DNA from 2 places in the Marinobacter sp. ST-43 genome. Region 1 is predicted to be linked to the other one. Evidence: predicted binding sites of a transcription regulator. Region 1 holds the regulator's gene; the other holds the start of a gene.
What was found. Region 1 encodes sigma-54, which starts transcription at its own class of promoters, with help from an activator protein. Its sites were predicted from a motif close to ANTGGCATNNANNTTGCTNT; they were not measured.
Positions count from the first base shown of each region.

Region 2: the regulator sigma-54 is predicted to act here: its motif matches at 4,400-4,419, upstream of QPL98_RS14445 (ammonium transporter).

Region 1 covers NZ_JASSVO010000002.1:104,843-112,767, forward strand. The annotation lists gene lptA (lipopolysaccharide transport periplasmic protein LptA) at 1-323, shown strand, start outside; gene lptB (LPS export ABC transporter ATP-binding protein) at 301-1,026, shown strand; gene QPL98_RS04710 (RNA polymerase factor sigma-54) at 1,215-2,744, shown strand; gene hpf (ribosome hibernation promoting factor) at 2,818-3,126, shown strand; gene ptsN (PTS IIA-like nitrogen regulatory protein PtsN) at 3,215-3,685, shown strand; gene rapZ (RNase adapter RapZ) at 3,740-4,624, shown strand; gene QPL98_RS04730 (HPr family phosphocarrier protein) at 4,631-4,900, shown strand; gene mgtE (magnesium transporter) at 4,992-6,353, shown strand; gene yjgA (ribosome biogenesis factor YjgA) at 6,371-6,895, shown strand; gene QPL98_RS04745 (carbon-nitrogen hydrolase family protein) at 6,896-7,720, opposite strand; gene QPL98_RS04750 (YhdP family protein) at 7,731-7,925, opposite strand, start outside.
Region 2 covers NZ_JASSVO010000013.1:23,062-30,986, forward strand. The annotation lists gene QPL98_RS14420 (NAD(P)/FAD-dependent oxidoreductase) at 1-1,363, shown strand, start outside; gene QPL98_RS14425 (tRNA-uridine aminocarboxypropyltransferase) at 1,366-2,001, shown strand; gene QPL98_RS14430 (YkvA family protein) at 2,077-2,472, shown strand; gene pomA (flagellar motor protein PomA) at 2,563-3,339, shown strand; gene QPL98_RS14440 (flagellar motor protein MotB) at 3,342-4,259, shown strand; gene QPL98_RS14445 (ammonium transporter) at 4,489-5,697, shown strand; gene QPL98_RS14450 (lipocalin-like domain-containing protein) at 5,709-6,791, opposite strand; gene QPL98_RS14455 (FtsX-like permease family protein) at 6,788-7,925, opposite strand, start outside.

The DNA.
Region 1 (7,925 bases):
GGATTGAAGCCGCCGGCAACCCCGCCCATTACCGGCAACCTGGCCAGGAAGGCGAAGGCATGACCGATGCCAAGGCCCTGAACATCACCTGGTCTGGCGATGAAAACCTGGTCATTTTTGAAAGACAGGCCGTCATCGAACAGGGTGGCAACGTATTCCGGGGCGATGTCATCCACTACGACACCGTTCGCCGCGTTGTTACTGCGGAAGGCGGCACGCCATCCGACGGCGGCTCCGGCCGGGTGGAAATGGTGATTCAGCCTCGTAATTCAGCTCAATCCAGTGACGGGAAAGGTTCGGATGGCAGTTCTCAGGGCCAGTAATCTGGCAAAAAGCTACAAGCAGAAAAAAGTGGTGCTGGACGTTTCTCTGGAAATTCGCTCCGGCGAGATTGTCGGCCTGCTCGGCCCCAACGGCGCCGGCAAGACCACCTGCTTCTACATGATCGTGGGCCTGGTGCCTGCGGATCACGGCCGGATCACCATCGACACCCAGGACATCACCCCGCTGCCGATGCATGGCCGCGCCCGCAAGGGCATCGGCTACCTGCCCCAGGAAGCCTCCGTGTTCCGCAAACTGACCGTACGGGACAACATCATGGCCATCCTCGAAACCCGCAAAGGCATGAGCCGGGCGGAACGGGACGCCAAGCTGGAAGAGTTGCTGGAAGAGTTCCACATTACTCACATCCGGGACAGCGTGGGTATGGCACTATCCGGCGGCGAACGCCGCAGGGTTGAAATCGCCCGGGCGCTGGCCATGGAGCCTGCCTTTATTCTGCTGGACGAGCCCTTCGCGGGCGTAGACCCCATCTCAGTGAGTGACATCAAGCACATCATCCGGCACCTTCGGGACAAGGGCATCGGGGTCTTGATCACCGACCACAACGTTCGGGAAACCCTCGACATCTGCGAGAATGCCTACATCGTTTCCGGAGGCCACATCATTGCCTCCGGCAATGCCGAAGCCATTCTGGCAAACCAGCAGGTGAAAGAAGTATATCTGGGCGACGAGTTCCGGCTCTGACCTGATAAAACAGGGTTTATCCGAGGCCTGATTGTTTTGATGATCTGTAGCAAGTAAACTCGGCAAAAAACTTGCTTATACTGTTCACAGACAATGGCAAGTAACCAGCGTACAACATTTTTTTCGGCCTGTGCGCCGGCAAAGCAACAACCGGGATGCCCACGAGTTATGGATCTTGAGCCATGGTTATGAAAGCCTCATTACAGCTTAAGCTGGGCCAGAGTCTGACCATGACGCCCCAGCTGCAGCAGGCTATACGCCTGCTGCAGCTTTCTACCCTCGATCTCCAGCAGGAAATCCAGCAGGCGCTGGAATCAAACCCCATGCTGGAAACCTCCGAGGACGATGAGCACGCTGAAGGCGACGAACGCGAAGAGCACGAGCACAGCGAAGCTTCCGGCTCTGAGACCACCCAGGACGACAGCCACCAGGACGCGAGCCCGGACTGGGACGAAACCGAGAACGGCCCAGACTGGTCGTCCGAGAACGATATTCCGGACAACATTCCTGATGATCTGCCGGTTGATACCGCCTGGGATGACATCTACCAGTCTGCCCCGGCGCCGGCCAGCAAGGGCGAAGACGAGCACGAATCGGATTTCGAGACTCGTAATTCGCCCACCGAAACCCTGCAGGATCACCTCGAGTGGCAGCTGAACCTGACGCCCCTGAGCGAGCGGGATCAGGCCATTGCCCACGCGCTGCTGGATGCCGTGGATGAGCGCGGCTACCTGACGTCTGACATCGAGGACATTCACGCAGGGCTGCTGGACGAATCCGAAGAAGATCCGCTGGAACTGGACGAAGTGGAAGCGGTACTCCACCGCCTGCAACACTTCGACCCGCCCGGCGTGTTCGCTCGGGATCTCCAGGAATGCCTGCTGATTCAGCTCAACCAGCTGCCACCGGATACCCCCTGGCTGCGCCAGGCGAGACTGGTGGTTACCCAGTTCCTGCATCTGCTTGGCAACCGGGACTACGCACAGCTGTTGCGCCGCAGCCGGCTCAAGGAAGACCAGCTGAAACAGGTACTGGCCCTGATCACCAGCCTGAACCCTCGCCCTGGCGATGTCGTGGACCGGGCCGAACCGGATTACGTTATCCCGGACGTCATCGTACGCAAACACGAAGGCCGCTGGCGGGTTGAACTCAACCCGGAAATCGCTCCGCGTATCCGGGTGAATGCCAGCTACGCGTCACTGATCCGCCGGGCTGACAGCAGTGCCGATAACACCTACCTGCGCGACCAGCTGCAAGAAGCGAAATGGTTTATCAAGAGCCTGCAAAGCCGGAATGAAACCCTGCTGAAAGTGGCCACCCGCATCGTTGAACACCAGCAAGGGTTCCTCGATCAGGGCGAAGAAGCCATGAAGCCTCTGATCCTGTCTGACATTGCCCAGGCGGTGGAAATGCACGAGTCCACGATTTCCCGGGTTACCACCCAGAAGTACATGCACACGCCCCGCGGTATTTTTGAGCTGAAGTACTTTTTCTCCAGCCACGTCAGCACCGCCGAGGGCGGCGAATGCTCGTCTACAGCCATCCGGGCGATGATCAAGAAGCTGATTGCCGAGGAAACCCCGAAAAAGCCATTGAGCGATAGCAAAATTGCAGCCATGCTAGGGGAACAGGGAATCAACGTGGCGCGGCGTACCGTGGCCAAATACCGGGAGGCCATGCATATTCCTCCCTCGAACGAACGAAAACGCCTGGTTTAAACTTTCGCCGGTGCAAGATGCACTGGCACGCAAGCCGGCAAGCACGCCGGCAGTATGACAACAGGAGACGCCTATGCAACTCAACATTTCAGGCCATCACGTAGAACTGACTCCCGCTCTGAAGGATTACGTCAACACCAAGTTCGAGAAGCTGGAGCGTCACTTCGACCACATCAGTAACTGCCAGGTCACACTGGAGGTCGAGAAGGTGCGCCAGATGGCGGAAGCCACGCTGCACGTGATTGGTGGTGAGATTCACGCAAAGGCAGAAAATGAGGACATGTACGCCGCAATCGACGCTCTGGTCGACAAGCTGGACCGTCAGATCCTCAAGCACAAGGAAAAGAACGTAGACCGGATGCACGGTAACGGCGGTCGCTGAAGCGCGAACCTTACCGGGTGTTTCATGAAACGAGCTGCGGCGGGGCTAACCGGCCGCAGCCTTTTTTTTACGGACATGCAGTCGATCCATGAGCGAGCCATCCCTGACCATCGACAATATTCTTGCCCCTGAACTGACCCTGTGTAAGGTGCCGGCCTCAAGCAAGAAACGTGTGCTGGAGTTCATCGCTGAACGGATTCACTTTCAGGATGAAATCCTCAGCGACACCCAGATCTTCAACAATCTGGTCTCCCGCGAACGGCTGGGTAGCACCGGTATCGGCGAGGGTATTGCCATCCCCCACTGCCGACTGGAAGGCCTGGACCGGGTCATCGGCGTGCTGATGACTCTGGAGGAGCCGGTAGACTTTGATGCTATCGATAACCAGCCGGTAGATCTGGTGTTTGCACTGATCGTCCCCAAAGAAGCCACCAGTGAACACCTGGAGTTACTGAGCCAGCTGGCGGAGCGCTTCAATGACAGCACCTTCTGCGCCCGGCTGCGCCAGTGTGAAGATGCCGCGAGCCTTTACCAGCGTATGGCGGAGAGTAATCACTGAGATCAGCCTGATATCTGGACAGGCTGCCAGGCAGATTGAAGGAGAAACAGTCCCATGAAGCTGATTATCGTCAGTGGCCGATCCGGTTCCGGCAAGAGTACGGCTCTGCATGTGCTGGAAGACCTGGGATTCTACTGCATCGACAACCTGCCCATTGGTTTGCTGTTCCCGCTGACCCGGGAGGCGGCCACCCAGGAAGCACCGGGCCGGCTGAAGAAAATGGCCGTCAGTATTGATGCCCGTAATCTTTCTGCCGAGCTGGCCAATTTTGAAACCATCTACCAGCAACTGAAGCAGACCGGTGTCGAGCTTGAAATCATTTTCCTGGATGCCGACGAGCAGTCACTGCTGCAGCGCTTTCACGCAACCCGCCGCAAGCATCCGCTGAGCGATGACAAGACGTCTCTGCGGGAGGCAATCACCAACGAAAAGCAATTACTGGAACCCCTGTCAAAGCTGGCCGATCTTTACGTCAACACGACCGGGCTCTCCATGTATGAGCTACGCGACATGATCAAGCAGCGCGTGGCCGGCCGCAAGGATCAGGAACTGGCACTGCTGTTCCAGTCCTTTGGCTTCAAACATGGCGTGCCGGTGGATTCAGACTACGTCTTCGACGTCCGCTGCCTGCCCAATCCATACTGGGACACCAGCCTGCGCAAGCACACCGGCGTTGATCAGCCGGTCATCGAATTTCTTGAACGGGAACCGCTGACACGTCAGATGGTGGATGACGTCACGGGCTTCCTGAATACCTGGCTGCCCTCGTTTGCCGACAGCAATCGTAGCTACATGACCATTTCCATCGGTTGCACCGGTGGCCAGCACCGCTCCGTTTATGTGTGTGAGCAGCTCGGACGCTATTTCCGCGACAATTACCGCAATGTGCAGGTGCGCCACACCGAACTGCCACACCTTCAAGCCCGGGGAGAAATCTGAGCGCCTATGATTTGCCGCCCCATCACCATCATCAACAAACTCGGCCTGCATGCGCGGGCCACGGCGAAGCTTGTGGCCACCGCATCAGACTTTGACAGCAAGGTGCGAATCCGCGGCAAAGGCCGGGACGTAGACGCCAAGAACATCATGCAGGTGATGATGCTGGCCGCCAGCCAGGGCACCGAAGTGGAACTGGTTGCCGATGGCCCGGACGAACAGGATGCCATCGACGCGCTGGCTGCCCTGATCAACGATTATTTTGGTGAAGGGGAATAACCTCCGGTTTCGTCATTCACCTACAATCCTTTCTCACGTGTGCCACCTAACTCCGCTATAATGCAAAGGTTTTCTGATCGCAGGTGGTTCAATGACCGACATTCTGGAAAAAAGCCAGGCCCGCCAACGCCTTCGCTCACTCAGTGAAGCGCTGGACAGTGGTGCCCTCAAGCAGGTGGCCCGCATTCTGAATGGCGGTCTGAGCCCCAGCGATATTGCTCACCTTCTGGAATCCTCGCCACCACGCCAACGGGCCCTGCTCTGGAACCTGGTCGACAAGCAGCTGGAAGGGGAAGTCCTCCAGTACCTTGGCGACGATATTCGTAGCTACTTCCTGAGCCAGCTGAACGCGCAGGAGCTGGCGGACATTCTGGAAGATTTCGAGTCGGATGACCTGGCCGACTTGCTTCAGCAATTGCCGGACACGGTGATCCAGGAAGTCCTGGACACCATGGACGAGCAAGACCGTCAGCGGGTCGAGGAAGTCCTCGCTTACCCGGAGGACACTGCCGGCGGCCTGATGAACACCGATACCATCACGGTACGGCCGGACATCAGCATCGACGTTGTGTTGCGCTACCTGCGCCGTCACCGCAGCCTGCCCCCGATGACCGACAGCCTGATTGTGGTCAGCCGTCGGGACGAGTTTATCGGCATGCTGCCCATTACCCGGATGCTGGTATCCAATCCCGCGGCTACCGTTCGGGAAGTGATGGACACGGACATTGAACCCATTCCCGTGTCCCTGTCCGACACCAAGGTCGCCACTCTGTTCGAACGCTACGACCTGATTTCTGCCCCTGTGGTGGATGAGACCAACAAGCTGCTGGGCCGGATCACCATCGATGACGTGGTCGACGTTATCCGTGAGGACGCAGACCATTCCCTGATGAGTATGGCTGGTCTGGATGAAGACGAGGACACCTTTGCCCCGGTGATGAAGACCACCCGCCGGCGCGCGGTCTGGCTGGGCATCAATCTGATCACGGCCTTTACCGCATCGGCCGTGATTGGACTGTTTGAAGACACTATTGCCAAAGTCGTTGCACTGGCCGTACTGATGCCAATTGTGGCCAGCATGGGCGGCATTGCCGGTAGCCAGACTCTGACCCTGGTGATCCGGGGCATGGCCGTTGGCCAGATCAGCGGTGCCAACGTGGGCTGGCTGCTGAACCGTGAGTTTCTGTCCGGGGTACTGAACGGCCTGCTGTGGGCGGTGGTGGTTGCCACCGCCGCGGTGGTCTGGTTCCAGGACTGGCTGATTGGTGCCATCATCGCGGCGGCACTGGTTATTAACCTGGTGGCGGCGGCGCTGGTGGGCACCGTCTTGCCGCTGTTCCTGAAATCCCGGAACATTGACCCGGCCCTGGCCGGCAGTGTGATACTCACCACCGTAACCGACGTTGTCGGCTTCATGGCCTTCCTGGGACTGGCCACCATTTTCTATGCCTGAGCAACCTGTGACCTACCATGACTGACCAATTTGACGACGAATTCCAGGACGACCTTGGCCCCAGCAAATCGCAGCTGAAGCGCGAAATGCACGCGCTTCAGGATCTGGGCAAACGCATGCTGGACCTGAACGACGAACAGCTGGCCACCCTGAGCATCAGCGAGACCCTGAAAGCGGCGATCATTGAATCACGCCGGATTCCCCAGCGTGAGGCCCGCCGGCGACACTTGCAGTACATTGGTAAGGTGTTGCGCCAGGAGGACGACCCCGAAGCTATTGGCCGTGCCATCGACGCCTTCCACGCTGGCAGCGAAGAGCATACCCGCCGACACCATCTGGCCGAGCGCTGGCGCGACCGGATGATTTCCGAAGGTGACAAGGTGGTAGGAGAGTTTATTGATTACTGCCCTTCGGCCGATGTACAGCACCTGCGCAATCTGGTGCGCAATGCCCGCAAGGAAGTCGAAAAAGGCAAGAATACCGGCCAGGCCCGAAAGCTGTTCCGGGCTCTGCGGGAATGGATCGACGACGCCGAGCAGTAATCAGAGCCGCCGGTGCTCCCACACGGGCATACGGCTTCGCAACTGATGCAGTTGCTCCAGGTCCAGATTGGCGCAAGCCATGCCCGGACCTTCGTCGAACTCACTGACGATCTTACCCCAGGGATCGCAGATCAGGCTGTGGCCATAGGTTCTTCGCCGGCTACTGTTCTGCCCCCCTTGCCCCGGCGCCACCACCCAGACCTGGTTTTCAATGGCGCGGGCGCGTATCAGGGCGTGCCAATGGGCATTGCCCGTCTGCCAGGTAAAGGCGCTGGGCAGGCAGACCCATTCGGCGCCCTGCTCTCTCAAGGCCCGGAACAGTTCTGGAAAGCGAAGGTCGTAACAGATCGCCAACCCCAGTCGTCCGGCCGGCGTATCCACCGTAATCGCCTGATCACCGGGCTCAAAGGTATCCGATTCCCGATACTGGCCGTGGGCGTCTTCAACCATGGCGTCAAACAGGTGAATCTTGTCGTAGCGGGCCACTTCTTCGCCATGATCGTTGTACACCAGACAGGTGGCGCGTACCCGGTCTGTTATCTCTGAACCATCTCGCCGACTGGCCAACGGCAGGGAACCGCCGACAATCCAGAGCCCCAATGACCGGGCCTGCTCGGCCAGAAAGCGACGGATAACAGGCTCGCTACTCGCCTCCCGGCGGCCGCACTCCAGCATCTGCGCGGTGGCCAGAACGGCGAAGTTCTCGGGCAACACCGCCACCTTCGCCCCTGCGCCTGCCGCTTCAGCCAGCAGTCTGCGGGCCTCTTCAAGGTTGGCATCGATGTCATGGGTACTGACCATTTGTATTGCCGCGACCTGAACCATCATGGCCTCCTTACTCACCGGTATCGAACACGCCCCGCAGATCCACTTCCGGATTGCTCCAGGTTCCTGTGACACTGTACGTGGCACTGGTCAGTTTGCTCAACGGGTCGCCCAGAATTTTATCGAGCACGAACAAGGCGCCGCCGATGGGGGCGCTCGCCCCCATCAGTATGGCAGCCAGGGGCAGATTCTGTGTCACGGGTAG
Region 2 (7,925 bases), on a different contig from region 1:
CGGCCGCCGGCTGTTCGATTACATCACCGATGGCAAGCTCGAATGGGCTCCGATGGATGAGAACTACGACCGGTTCTTTCTGGGCGACAAAGTGGTCAACCTCAGGGCCGGCAAGGAAGGCCTGAGGCACTCGCTACTGGCGTCCTTCCCGGACGAAGAAGAGGCCATCGACCGTTACCTGGCTCTGCTCGGAAAAGTGGCCGATGGCATGCAATGGTATACCCTGTCCAAACTCTCGCCCGCGCTGGCTGCGCCACTGGTTTCCAGAGGGTTGAAAACGGTACTGCCGGACTGTTTCAACCGCACCACCTATGACGTATTGCGGGAACTCACCGCCAACGAAGAGCTGATTGGCGCCATTACCGGTCAGTGGGGCGATTGCGGGGTGACCCCGAAACAGTCGAGCTTCATGGTGCACGCGCTCATTGCCAAACATTACCTGTACGGTGGTTTCTACCCGGTGGGCGGTGCCTCGGAAATTGCCAAAACCATCATCCCGGTGATTCAGTCCGGCGGTGGTGACGTGCTCACCTACGCCGACGTGAGAGAGGTCCTGGTCGAAAAGGGCAAAGCCGTGGGTGTGCGCATGGCCGATGGCCATGATATCCGGTCACCGCTGGTGATCAGCAACGCCGGTGTGATCAATACTTTCGAACGGCTTTTACCCGAGTCTGTCGCAGACAGCATTGGCTATCCTGGCAGCCGGGAACACATCAAACCCTCAATGCCCCATATCGGCCTGTATATAGGCCTGAAAGGCACGCCCGACCAGCTCGGCTTGCCGCGCACCAACTTCTGGATTTATCCGAGCGCCGACCACGATGGCAACGTGGAGCAATTCCTGAAAGATCCCCGGAACACCTCTTTCCCGGTAGTCTACATCTCGTTCCCGGCAGCCAAAGACCCGGACTACCAGAACCGCTGGCCCGGAACCTCCACCATCGAGATTGTGGCGCCCACCACCTGGGAAATGTTCGAGCCGTGGCAGGGCTCCACCTGGGGCAAACGGGGCGAGGATTATGAGGCTCTGAAGGCTCGGATCACCGAGCAGCTTCTGGAAGTCATGTACGAAAAACTGCCCCAGCTTCGAGGTAAAGTAGACTATGTGGAAACCTCCACACCACTGTCGACCGCCTGGTTCTGCCGCTATGAGCAGGGTGAGCTGTACGGGCTGGACCACACGCCAGAACGTTTCGAGCAACGCTGGCTGAGGCCGAAAACCGACATCCCCGGACTGTACCTGACCGGGCAGGATATTCTTACCTGTGGCGTGGTCGGGGCAATGATCGGCGGGCTGGTTACAACCCTGGCCGTTCGCGGCCTGAAAGGCGCGGGGTTGGCCAAGCGCATTTTCGTGGGTTAAGCGTGGCCAGAGCACTGTGTACCCGCTGCGGCCTGCACCCGAACACCTGCGTATGCGAGGTTTGCGAGCAGGTCGACAACCGCCATCGCGTCATCATTTTGCAGCACCCGTCAGAAGTCGGTCACAGCAAGGGTACTGTGCGAGTACTTCAGCAGTGTCTGACCCGGCTGGAGGTACTGGTCGGCGAGAGCCCTGAGTCGTTTTCCGGTCAAGGCTTGGAGCGCCTGTTAACCGGAACCCGCACCGGACTGCTGTTTCCATGTGCTGACAGTCAGCCCGTGGAGAGCAACGCGCCAGCCCAGATCGACCAGTGGCTGGTTCTGGACGGCACCTGGCGTAAAGCCGCTAAAATCCTGCACCTGAACCCGCAGTTCCGGCAGTTGCCCTGCTTTCATTTCGCTGAGCCACCAGCTTCACATTACCGTATCCGAAAGGCACCAAAGGCCGGGCAACTCTCAACCGCAGAAGCCGTCGCCTACCTTTTTACATTGACCGAACCGGCCACAGATACCGAGCCATTACTCAGAGCTCAGGACGTACTGATTCGAAAACGGCTGGCCTTCGTTCCGGACCACCACAAAACCAAAGACCATGAAGCGCCCGATCCTGAACTCCCAGGAAGTCTCACGAATTATTGAAATGGCCTGGGAAGGTGACGAACCTGCACGATTTCGTTATGTTGAGGCAATCGCTGAGCAAAGTGGTGACAATGTATGGCATGGATCTCAGATAAAACAGCGGCAAACGAGTTGAGAGAGCAAAGTGCCAAGGTTCACAGAGGCGACCTTGAGGCCCTGCTTGAACGACAAAAAGCCGTTGAAGAGAAAGTCAAAAACAGCGGCAGGCTGAATCGTTTCTCTACCGATATCAAGCTGATGTTCTCGCTGATTCGCGATTACTGGTACGGCCACTACCGGGCCATACCCTGGAAGTCCATCGCTGCGGTAGCCGGAGCGTTGCTGTACGTGCTGAATCCGCTGGACCTGATTCCGGATCTGATCTTCGGCTTCGGCCTGGTTGATGATGCCGGTGTGGTTGCCTTGTGCCTTAAACTGGTCGAATCCGATCTGCACCGCTACGCTGCATGGAAGGAGCTTCACTCATCATAGGATGAGGGACCAACCGGGCATTGATTAATAATCAACCAGGGAGTATTCTCCCGCCCCCTTAATCGTCACCTGCACAGTTCTGGAGTTACTGTGGATTTCGCCACCCTTATCGGCCTCGTCGGCGCCATTCTTCTGATTTCTTCGGCCATTATCCTGGGCGCATCGCCAGGCATGTTCATCAATCCGCCATCCCTGCTGATTGTGATTGGCGGTACCTTGCTGGTAGTACTGGCCAAGTTCAGTCTTGCCCAGTTTTTTGATGCCTTCAAGGTGGCAGCCCGAGCGTTCAAATTCAAACTGCCCGAAACTCAGGCCAGCATCGAAGAACTGGTGGAGATTGCCAGCATCGCCCGAAAAGAGGGCGTTCTTGGTATCGAAGGGAGGGAGGTCAGCAGCCCTTTCCTGGGCCAGGGTATTCAGATGCTGGTGGACGGACAGGACGGCAACACCATCAAGCAGCTCCTCAACAAGGAACGCCTGATGACACTGGAACACAACCGGTCGGGCGCGAAAGTGTTCACCGCCATGGCAGATGTGGCTCCGGCCATGGGTATGATTGGCACGCTGATTGGCCTGGTGCAGATGCTGTCCAACATGGAAGATCCCAAGTCTATCGGGCCGGCCATGGCCGTAGCCCTGCTGACCACGCTCTACGGCGCCATGATCGCCACCATGATCGCGACCCCCATTGCCGACAAGCTGTCCCTGCGCATGACGGAGGAGGCGCGCATGCAGTCGCTCTATATTGATGCCCTCGTTGCCATCCAGGAAGGCACCAACCCGCGCATTATCGAGCAGATGCTGTCCAGCTATCTTTCGCCCAAAGAGCGGGCCAGAAACGGCGATGCGGAAACGGCAGGCGGTTAAACATGGATGATTTGCCAGAAGAGGAAAAGCCCGGGATTCCTGCGTGGGTTGTCACATTTGCCGACCTGATGTCGCTGCTGATGTGCTTTTTCGTATTGCTCCTGTCGTTTTCGGAAATCGACGCCCAGAAGTTCAAACAGATCGCCGGTGAACTCTCCAAGGCCTTCGGGGTGCAGCGGGAAGTGCCTGCGCTTGAGATCCCTCAGGGCACCAGCCCGATCTTCGACAAGTTTTCGCCGGCGCCGCCAGAGCCCACTGTGGTCAATGAAGTCAAACAGACCACCACCGACGTACAGCCCGAAATCCAGACTCTGAAAAGCCCCGAAGAGAAAGCCATTGAGGAATCCATCCAGGAACAGATGGACGCCAACATGGCCCGGATTCTTGAAGTGCTGGAACCGGCGATTCTGGATGGCCGGATCAACGTCTCGGAAGATCAGCGCCGCATCATCATTCGCATTGAGGAGAAGGGCTCGTTTGCCTCAGGTTCAGCCCAACTGACCTGGGAATTCGAAGGCCTGCTTCTGGATATGGCGGAGGTTCTGGCCGACATGCCCGGCGACCTCGCCATTGAAGGCCATACCGATAACGTGCCCATCCGCACCGAACGTTTCTACAGTAACTGGGACCTGTCCGCAGCCCGTGCCGCCGCGGTGGCTAATGTTCTGCTGGCTCGGGAGCAGGTGACTCCGGACCGCATCCGGGTGACCGGTCTGGCCGACACCGAACCACGGGTACCCAACACCTCGCCGGAAAACCGAGCCAAGAACCGGCGGGTTGAAATCGTTATCGATCTGTCAGAGCCCATGGAAGAGCAGGAACTGCGCCTTCGCGAGCTGATTCGTTCCGAAAGCGAGTCGCAGGAAGCCATTATTGGCATTGAGCCCGGTCGGGATACGCCCAGCGAGATTACCTGGTAGTAAAACCTTGCCTCGCGCCCTATCCAGATTGGTGCACAAGCCCTTGATGCGCACGCCTCTGGTGCACTTTGACGCAGATAAATACCTCCCTCGGCGCCCTCAGGTTCTCCAACCCCCCTGCAGTACTTGATATGCATTGTTTTGGAACAGCACTTGCTTAAGTCGCACCCCAACAATGCACAACGGCTCATCAGAAGCCGCGTAATCAAAACACTCAGGAGAAAAACCCGTGGATATCACGAGTGCCGTACACACCCTGACCGAGAGCGCCAACACGCTCTTCATTCTGATTGGCGCCATTATGGTGCTGGCCATGCACGCCGGCTTTGCGTTCCTGGAAGTGGGCACTGTTCGCCATAAAAATCAGGTCAATGCCCTGGTTAAAATCATGACCGACTTCGGCATATCCGCAGTCGCCTATTTTTTCATCGGCTACTACATCGCCTATGGCGGGCACTTTCTCAATGGCGCCGCCGAACTCACCTCCGCCAACGGCTATGAACTGGTCAAATTTTTCTTCCTGATGACCTTCGCCGCGGCCATTCCGGCGATCGTTTCCGGCGGTATCGCAGAGCGTGCCCGCTTCTACCCCATGCTGATTGCCTCGGGCCTGATCGTGGCCTTCGTCTATCCTTTCTTTGAGGGCCTGATCTGGAACGGGAACTTTGGTTTCCAGGCTTGGCTGGAGAACCAGTTTGGTGCGTCCTTCCATGATTTCGCCGGCTCCGTTGTGGTGCATGCTGTCGGTGGCTGGATTGCTCTCGCTGCGGTGCTGCTGCTCGGCGCCCGCACCGGTCGCTATCGCAACGGTCGGGTCGTGGCCTTTGCCCCTTCCAACATTCCGTTTCTCGCCCTCGGCGCCTGGATTCTGACCGTGGGCTGGTTCGGCTTTAACGTCATGTCGGCCCAGACTCTGGACGGCATCAGTGGCCTGGTCGCGGTCAACAGCCTGATGGCCATGGTGGGGGGTATTCTGGTTTCCATGCTGCTCGGCCGCAAAGACCCTGGCTTCATTCACAACGGTCCGCTGGCCGGACTGGTGGCGGTGTGCGCCGGCTCAGACCTGATGCACCCCGTCGGCGCCCTGATTACCGGGGGCGTGGCCGGCGCCATCTTTGTCTACCTGTTCGAGTGGGCACAGGCGAAAATCGAGCGGCTGGATGATGTTCTGGGTGTCTGGCCCTTGCATGGCGTATGCGGTGTCTGGGGCGCCATTGCCTGCGGTATCTTCGGCCAGGAAGCGCTCGGGGGCCTGGGTGGCGTCAGCCTGATGTCGCAGATTATTGGCTCGGTGGCCGGTGTGATCGTGGCCTTTGCCGGCGGGCTCATCGTTTACGGTGCCATCAAAACCATTAGCGGCCTGAGACTGACAGAGGAAGAAGAGTTCAACGGTGCCGACCTCAGCATTCACCGTATCGGTGCCAATGCCGTTGAGTGAGTTTCCGGGCCTTATTGTGCCTGGTAACCGGTAAGCTCCATGTAACCCACGCCGGAATGGCTTCCGGTGACGGAAACCGGGCTCTCCCAATACGGATAGAGCCCGGAATTCCGGTAATCCCCTGCCGGCGCGGAGACCTCAAGGTTCACGTCGAAAGCCGGAAGGGTTATCTGCCAACGGCGCGGATAACCGGCTGGCTGGCCCACAGAGGTCAGCCCGATCTGTTCCGGCCCCAGCGCCACCGGCTCGCCCGTGGCTGGAATCCAGGTACCCGAGCGGAACGCCTGTTGTGTTTCCCGCAACTGGAACAGCATCAGCTTGTCCCCCGAATCCAGATGCAGGGCAAACCAGTCCCAGCCCTGCTGTCCGGCTTTGAGAAACTGGCTGCTCCACTCCCGGTCGAACCACCCAGTGCCCGCCACCGTCAACGTGTCACCCTCAAGGGTAACCGTTCCCTCAATTTTCAGATCTACCAGGCTGAAGTACATGGAGCCTTCGCCACTGGCGGATTTGGCGCTGAAACCGTCGTCACCATGAGCCACAGGATCACCTTGCGGCTGCAACAACAGATCGTAGGACCAGTGTTCTGTAGCGACCGACAGCCGCCAGCCAACGTGTCCGCTCGCTGGCCTCAGGTGCCAGTGATCCAGCCAGACTGAAAAGGGTTGGGCGGTGGCCCCGGCATGCCCGACGTCACCCCTGGCCAGCTTTTCGGCAAAGCGGTGCTGACCGCTGTAGCTCACCGCTGCGTGAGCCATCCAGGCAGCCTCCAGAGGCCAAAGTGCCGGCTTCGGCGGTTCGGATTCAACGGACCTCGGGGTCAAGGCCTGCCGGAACTGCGTCCATTGCAGACCCAGCGGCCCGCCGTTTTCGGTTTCCAGATTCGCGGTGAGATACCACCATTCAATGCGGTGCTGGGGATGAGGGCCGAAATCGGCGGGGAAGGACAGCCGGTCTCCGGGCCCGGGCTGCAGGAACTGAATCTCATGCTCAGATTCCGCCACACCGGCAAGGCCTGCGAATCCGCTCGGCTCTTCTGCTCGATCACAGGCGGTGAGTAGCAGCGCCAGAAGTACGATAACGAAACGATTCATCGTTCCCCTCCCTGCAGCCCGTGTGCGGACTCCGGCGCCGAGGCCGGGCGACGCAGCTGCAGGCGCATCAGCAAGGCAATGCTGAGGCCGATGATCAGAGCCAACACGGCCAGCTCGATCCAGAACCCCGGGTACACCGCCATCGGCAGTGACCAGCCAAAAGCCAGCGGATTGATGCGCTGGACCAGAATCCAGGTGAGCCACACGCCAAGTGGCAGTGCACAAACCAATACCGCAAAAATCAGAGCCAGGGAGACCCGGGTGAGCTGAGTCGCGGCCTGGCGTTGGGGCATACCCCAGACGATCAGCAGGCGAAAATACCAGGCGCGGGTAGAGAGAAAGACCCACACCATCAGCAACAACGCGGCGGCGGCCAGAATCAGCGTGAGGGTAGTCATGGCCCGGGTCAGCAAGAAGGTCTGATCAAAAACATCAGTGGCCAGGGTCCGGATGGCCTGGTTATCCCTCACGGTCAGCTGAGGGGTATGCCAAAGCCGGGCCAGTTGCGCCTCAACCACTTTGATCTCTTCGATGCCCGCGCTTATCGACAGGCTTCGAAAGCGGGCTTCAAAGTCCTCGGGCAAGAGACTCGCCGGCACCAGCACCTCACCGGAGGGCCGCCCGTAATCCGGATAAACGGCCAGCACCGGAGCCTGTAACCGACGGGCGCCAAGCCTGACAATGAGACGGTCGCCTACTGCAAGCTGTTGCCTTCTGGCCAACTGCTCATTGACCATTAGCCCCTCACCCCGCGCCAACGCCTGCCAGGGCGTTTCTGTTTGCGCCAGCAGGCGCCAGTTTTGCACCAGGTGACTGACCGGCCCGAGCGCAAACACATCGACAGGCACCGGCTCCCTGCCTGATGCTGCCTGCACGCTGGCCCGCCCACGAATCACCTGATGCCACAATTCCGGGCTCACCAGCTCCGGCTTTGCCGCCAGCCAGCTTACGGCAGCGGTGATATCCGCCCCTTGCGGTACTTCAATGTAGTAATCCGCTTCCAGCCGTTGCCCCAGCCACTGATCAAAGGTGTCCTCGAACGTGGTTACCAGGGCATGAACCGCCAGCACCAGTGCCAAGGCAAACTGCAGGGCCACCAGCGGTAACGCCAGCCGACGCACCAGGACTGCGACT